Regions from separate parts of the Vibrio navarrensis genome, predicted to be linked through region 1. Evidence: predicted binding sites of a transcription regulator. Region 1 holds the regulator's gene; the other holds the start of a gene.
What was found. Region 1 encodes MetJ, which represses methionine synthesis genes. Its sites were predicted from a motif close to TTAGACNTNTANANGTCTAA; they were not measured.

Region 1 (3,419 bases):
GGTCATTTTGTAGATATGCTTCGCATTCTTGGCTAGGAAGATTGACTTATATCAATTAGAATTTATCTCCAAATTATCTAAAAACGCAGAGTTTTAGGTCATTTTGCAACATTCCCCCTATCCCACAAAACATATAAAGAGAATAACGACCTATGTCCGATGACAATCGCCAGGCATTGACCCCTGAAGAAGATCGCCGCCAGCAAGCGCTGGATTACCATGCCTACCCAACGGCGGGAAAAATCGCCATTGCGCTGACAAAACCAGCCGAAACCGCCAAAGATCTTGCGCTCGCTTACAGCCCAGGTGTGGCTGAGCCAGTACGTGAAATCGCACAAAACCCGGAGAACGTCTACAAGTACACGGCCAAGGGGAACATGGTGGCAGTGATCTCTAACGGCACCGCAATTCTTGGTCTGGGCAATTTAGGTCCGCTGGCGTCTAAGCCAGTCATGGAAGGGAAAGCGTTACTGTTCAAACGTTTTGCAGGATTAGACTCGATCGATATCGAAGTAAAACACCGCACCATCGATGAGTTTGTCGATACCGTTGCCAACATCGCCGACACCTTTGGTGGCATCAACCTTGAAGACATCAAAGCGCCGGACTGTTTTGAGATCGAGAAACGCCTGATTGAGCGTTGTGATGTGCCAGTTTTCCACGATGACCAGCACGGCACGGCGATTGTGACGGCGGCGGGCATGCTCAATGCGATCGAGCTGCAAGGCAAAAAACTCAACGAATGTGTGATTGTGTGTTTGGGCGCGGGCGCGGCGGCGGTGGCGTGTATGGAACTGTTGATCAAATGCGGCGCGATGCGTGAGAAGATCTACATGCTCGATCGCAAAGGCGTGATCCATACGCGTCGTGATGACCTCAACGAATATAAGCAGCTGTTTGCCAATAACACCGACAAACGCACGCTGGAAGATGTGATTTCCGGCGCGGATCTCTTCTTGGGCGTGTCAGGTCCAAACCTGATGCCCGCAGAAGCGCTGAAACTGATGGCCGATAAACCGGTGGTGTTTGCCTGTTCAAACCCAGATCCCGAGATCAAGCCTGAGCTGGCACATGAAGTGCGTGACGATTTGATCATGGGAACGGGCCGCAGTGACTATCCAAACCAAGTGAACAACGTGTTGTGCTTCCCGTTTATTTTCCGCGGCGCATTGGATGTTCGCGCCAGCGAAATCAACGATGAGATGAAACTGGCGGCGGTGGATGCGATTCGTCAACTGGCGAAAGAACCGGTTCCTGCGGAAGTGTTGAAAGCAGCGGGCGTCGACAGCCTAGAGTTTGGTCCGCACTACATCATTCCAAAACCGATGGACCCACGTCTGCTACCGCGCGTGGCGAAAGCGGTCGCGCAAGCGGCGGTCGATTCCGGTGTGGCGCGCATCGCGATGCCAGAGAACTACATGATGGCGCAATAAGCCCAACGATGATGTAGACCAGTTAGCAAAACGGGACGCCAAGGCGTCCCGTTTTTATTTCTATTGTTGGCTTGGTAGTCAGCCGCTTCCCCCGAACTGACCAGCCAATCCTTAGTCGTCGTAAGCTTCGAACTCAATGCCCATCGCCGTCATCAGCGCTTTCGCTTCAGTTGGAATGTCATCTGGGCGATCTTTACGCAGATCTTCATCGGTCGGCAAGGGCTGGCCTGTGTAGGCGTGCAGGAAGGCTTCGCACAGCAGCTCACTATTGGTTGCATGGCGCAGGTTATTAATTTGACGACGAGTTCGTTCATCGGTCAGCACTTTCAGCACTTTCAATGGGATAGATACAGTGATCTTTTTCACCTGCTCGCTCTTTTTCCCATGCTCTGCGTATGGACTTATGTAGTCGCCATTCCAGTCGGCCATTGCGCACCTTTAGTCGTTATCGTTGGTTAATAAAATAATAGGCGCAGATTGTAGCTGGATTTACCGCCATAAGCAAAGACATATGGACGTCTAGAAGTGTTGACGTCTTAAATTTTGCTGGTTAAAGTGGCGGATAAAAGGAATGGATGACGCTGAAACAACAGTAGCCTATTCCCATTCAGAATGCATCTTTGGAGAAAGGAAACACTATGAGCACTCGCAAGCCCGCTACCATCGCCGTTCGAACTGGTATTGAGTCAGACAGTCAGTTCCGTGCTGTCGTTCCCCCCATTTACCTTTCGACCAACTACGGCTTTCCAGCCTTTGGCGAAGTGCCTAAGTACGACTATACCCGCTCGGGCAACCCCAACCGTGGCTTGCTGGAGCAGGCGCTGTATGAGCTAGAATCGGGCCAAGGGGCGGTGGTGACCAACTGTGGTACGTCGGCGCTTAACTTGTGGGTCTCTGCTTTCTTATCGCCAAACGATCTGATTGTCGCTCCGCACGACTGCTACGGCGGTACTTATCGCTTGTTCAATACCCGCGCCAACAAAGGCGATTTCAAGGTGCGCTTTGTTGATCAATCCGACCCAGCGGCGCTGGAGGCGGCCTTGGCGCTCAAGCCCAAACTGCTGTTGATTGAAACCCCCTCCAACCCGTTGGTGCGCGTGGTCGATATTGCGGCAGTGTGTGAAAAAGCACATCGCGTTGGCGCGCTGGTGGCGGTCGACAACACCTTTCTCACTCCGGTCTATCAAAAGCCGTTGGAGCTGGGCGCGGATTTCGTGATTCACTCCACCACCAAATACATTAATGGCCATTCTGATGTGATTGGCGGTGTGGTGGTGACCAAAACCGCGCAACATGCCGAGGAGCTGGCGTGGTGGGGCAACTGTTTGGGCGCAACCGGCACGCCGTTTGACAGCTACATGACACTGCGCGGCATCCGCACGTTGGGGGCGCGCATGCGCGTGCACGAAGAGAGCTCACAGCAAATTTTAGCCTTTTTGCAAAGCGAATCGCTGGTGGGGACGATTTACCATCCGAGCCTGCCGCAACATCCGGGGCATGAGATTGCCAAAAAGCAGCAATCGGGTTTTGGCTCGATGCTCAGTTTTGAATTTGCCGGCTCGTTTGAGCAGTTGAAGCAGTTTGTGCAAGCGCTGGAGCTGTTCTCTTTGGCCGAGTCGCTCGGTGGGGTGGAAAGTTTGATCTGCCATCCTGCGTCGATGACGCACCGAGCGATGGGCGAAGCGGCGCTGGCTGAAGCGGGTGTCTCCCAGCAATTGCTGCGTCTGTCGGTTGGACTGGAAGATGCGCACGATTTGATCGCCGATCTCAAGCAAGCCTTTGAACAAGTGAAGGGAGCGCAATAAATGTCTGTTGTACGTCAGTTGCACAAGTTTGGTGGCAGCAGCCTTGCCGACCCAGAATGTTATCGCCGCGTCGCTAATATCCTCAAAGAGTACTCCAGCGAGAATGACTTGGTGGTTGTCTCTGCGGCAGGCAAAACCACTAACCGCTTGATTGAGTTTCTTGATGGGTTGGAGCGTGATG
Region 2 (3,419 bases), 490 kb from region 1:
CTGAGCGGCATCCAGTTCGACGATAGTCAGATTTTTCGGGTTACCAACGATGTCACGAACGGTAGCCAGTAGGCCAACTTTGTCACGCAGTTTGATCAGGCCTTGTTGCTCCAGCAGCAGCAGTGAACGACCAAGGTTGGTTGGATCGTTAGGAACAGCGATGCGCGCGCCGTCTTGGATTTCTGCTACCGATTTCACTTGCTTTGAGTAGCCTGCGATTGGGTAAACAAAGGTGTTGCCTGCGATAGTCAGTTTGTAACCACGGTCAGCGATTTGTTGATCGAGGTACGGCTTGTGTTGGAACGCGTTGACGTCGATAGAGCCGTCATCCAGCGCTGCGTTTGGTGTGACGTAGTCAGTGAAGGTCACTAGCTCAACATCTAGACCATATTTTTCTTTGGCCACTTTCGCCGCCACTTCTGCAACTTGGGCTTCGGCACCTGCCATCACGCCCACTTTGATCTTGCTGTTGTCTGCGGCTTTTTCACCACAACCAGAGAGAATCAGTGCTGAGGCAGCGGCGGCAATCGTCAATAAACCTTTGAGGCTAAATTTCATCGTAAATCTCCTTATATTTTTATCTTGCAATTCTTAGCGGTGGTCTACGCGGCGTACAATTGCATCGCCGATAGACTGAATAATCTGTACTAGCACGATCAACATGACGACAGTCACCGCCATGATCACCACGTCGTAGCGGTGGAAACCATAACGGATGGCGACATCGCCCAAACCGCCACCGCCAACGGTTCCTGCCATCGCGGAGTAGCTGACCAGCGTCACTAAGGTGATAGTGACAGAGTTAACAATGGTCGGTAGCGCTTCAGGAAGCAGTACCTTAGTGATAATTTGCAGTGGCGTAGCGCCCATGGCTTGCGCCGCTTCAACCAGACCAGACGGCACTTCCAGCAGCGCGCCTTCAATTAAACGGGCAACAAAAGGTATCGCACCTATGGTCAGCGGTACGATGGCAGCGGTGGTGCCGATAAACGTGCCTACCAGTAATTTCGTCACCGGAATAATCGCCACCATCAGCACCAAAAAAGGCACCGAGCGGCCTACGTTGACAATGGCGCCAAGGGTTTTGTTGAGTTTGGTGTTTTCCAACAAACCGCCTTTTTTGCTGGTGTGCAGAATCACGCCAAGCGGAATGCCGATCGCAAAACCGACTACGCCAGCCACCGCCACCATGTACAAGGTTTGCCAAGTTGCGCCCAGCAGGAGATCGCCATTTAAACTCAGCCACTGTGCAATCGTATTAAAGGACATAACCCAGTACCTCCACTTTTACGTTATGTTCGCGCAAAAATTCCAGTGCGGCGTTGTCGTCTTCTTCATTGCCAAACAGCTCAGCGACCATCATGCCAAACTTGACGCCGCCTGCGTAATCGAGATCAGAGCTGAGAATGCTGATATCAATATTGAATTTACGCGAGATCTGAGACACCAGCGGCGCGTCCACCGTTGCTCCGGTAAATTCCAGCCTGACCAGTGGATAGCTGCCTTCTACACGCTTTGACTGCAAGCGCACTTGGTAATCTTCCGGAATGGAGAGATCCAAGGTAGAGCGAATAAACGCGTGTGCCAGCTCGGTTTTCGGATGGGCGAAGATCTCGCCAACCGTGCCTTTTTCAACCAGTTCGCCGTCGCCAATGATCGCCACTTCGTGGCAGATGCTTTTCACCACATCCATCTCATGAGTAATAAGCAGCATAGTGATTTTCAGCTTGCGGTTGATCTCTTTCAGTAGTTCCAAAATCGAGTGCGTGGTCGCCGGATCGAGTGCGCTGGTGGCTTCGTCGCACAGCAGCACTTTCGGATCGCTCGCCAAAGCACGGGCAATCGCTACGCGCTGCTTTTGCCCGCCGCTGAGATTGGCAGGGTAGCTTTCCTGTTTGTCCGATAAGCCAACCAGTTTGAGCAACTGCGTCACTTTCTCTTTGATCTGCTCTTTGCTCTTGCCTGCCAACTCCAGTGGCAGGGCAACGTTGTCAAACACGCTGCGTGAGGAGAGCAGATTAAAATGCTGGAAAATCATGCCAATGTTGCGGCGTGCTTCGCCCAGTTGCGCTTTGCTGAGGGTGGTGAGGTCAACGCCGTCCACCACAATGCGGCCGCTGCTTGGCGCTTCGAGCATGTTCACGCAGCGGATCAGCGTGCTTTTCCCTGCACCCGATGATCCGATAACACCAAAAATGGTGCCTTCTGCGATATGTAAGTTGATGTTTTTCAAAGCATGTATTTCCTTACTGCCTTGATAAAACACTTTATTTACCTGACTAATTTCAATCATTTTTATACCTGTGCAGGGACAACAGAATAATATTTTGAGCGCTGGCTCACTTTTCAGATGATGCTATGGCTTTCACGTTTTCAAGTCAATAGATATTTTTACGTCTAGACGTCCAAACGTTTAGCGGTTTACCAATCAAATCGTCATTAGATAGAGAAGAATAGTCTATGCAGAGCGATTGAGCTGGCTGTGTGGCAGTTGAAACTCGCAAACGTCGCCTTTTCGGTTATAATCGCGCTTTAAGTTACCCTGTTGACAGAGATATAGATTTTGGCCAAACCTGCTGTTTTTTTAGATCGTGATGGCGTGATTAACGTCGATCATGGGTATGTTCACGATGAGCATGATTTCGAATACATTGATGGTGTATTCGCAGCGACCAAAGCCCTGCAAGAGATGGGCTACTTACTGGTTTTGGTCACCAACCAGTCGGGGATAGCGCGTGGTAAGTTTAGTGAAGATCGCTTTCTCTCTCTGACTCAATGGATGGACTGGAATTTCGCTGACAATGGGGTTGAGTTCGACGGCATCTATTATTGCCCGCATCATGCCGAGCACGGTATTGGCGATTACAAGCAAGATTGTGACTGCCGCAAGCCTATGCCGGGCATGTTTATTTCAGCGCGTGATTTCTTGAAGATCGATATGGCCAACTCGATTATGGTGGGCGACAAAGCGGAAGATATGATGGCCGCTGACGCGGCTGGTGTCGGCACCAAGTTATTGGTGAAGACCGGAAAACCGCTCACAGAGCAAGGCGAAGCGCTGGCAACCGCGGTGCTGGAGAGCATCCGTGAGGTGCCCGAGTACGTGAAACAACATCTGAAAGGTCGCTAAGCGGCCTTTTTCTTCTCCAATGAGTGATCTTGACTCGATATGAATAAAAAGCTGACCATTTTAGACATCGCACGTTTGTCCGGCGTAGGGAAATCCACCGTGTCGCGAGTTCTGACCAATGACCCTAAAGTCAAACCAGAAACGCGTGCCAAAGTGGAGGAAGTGATTGCGGCGTCGGGCTATGTGCCGTCGAAATCTGCGCAGTCGATGCGCGGTGGCAGCCAGAAAGTGGTGGGCGTTATCATCTCGCGTCTCGATTCTCCCTCAGAAAATCGTGCGGTGAGCACCA

Region 2: a site for MetJ is predicted at 2,390-2,409, ahead of metN (methionine ABC transporter ATP-binding protein MetN). Genes of this name have one in related genera too.

The regions. Positions count from the first base shown of each region.
Region 1 is NZ_CP065217.1:300,595-304,013, forward strand. It holds gene I3X05_RS01330 (malic enzyme-like NAD(P)-binding protein) at 153-1,433, shown strand; gene metJ (met regulon transcriptional regulator MetJ) at 1,545-1,862, opposite strand; gene I3X05_RS01340 (O-succinylhomoserine (thiol)-lyase) at 2,072-3,238, shown strand; gene I3X05_RS01345 (bifunctional aspartate kinase/homoserine dehydrogenase II) at 3,239-3,419, shown strand, end outside.
Region 2 is NZ_CP065217.1:787,416-790,834, forward strand. It holds gene I3X05_RS03500 (MetQ/NlpA family lipoprotein) at 1-558, opposite strand, end outside; gene I3X05_RS03505 (methionine ABC transporter permease) at 592-1,269, opposite strand; gene metN (methionine ABC transporter ATP-binding protein MetN) at 1,259-2,293, opposite strand; gene gmhB (D-glycero-beta-D-manno-heptose 1,7-bisphosphate 7-phosphatase) at 2,564-3,130, shown strand; gene treR (trehalose operon repressor TreR) at 3,170-3,419, shown strand, end outside.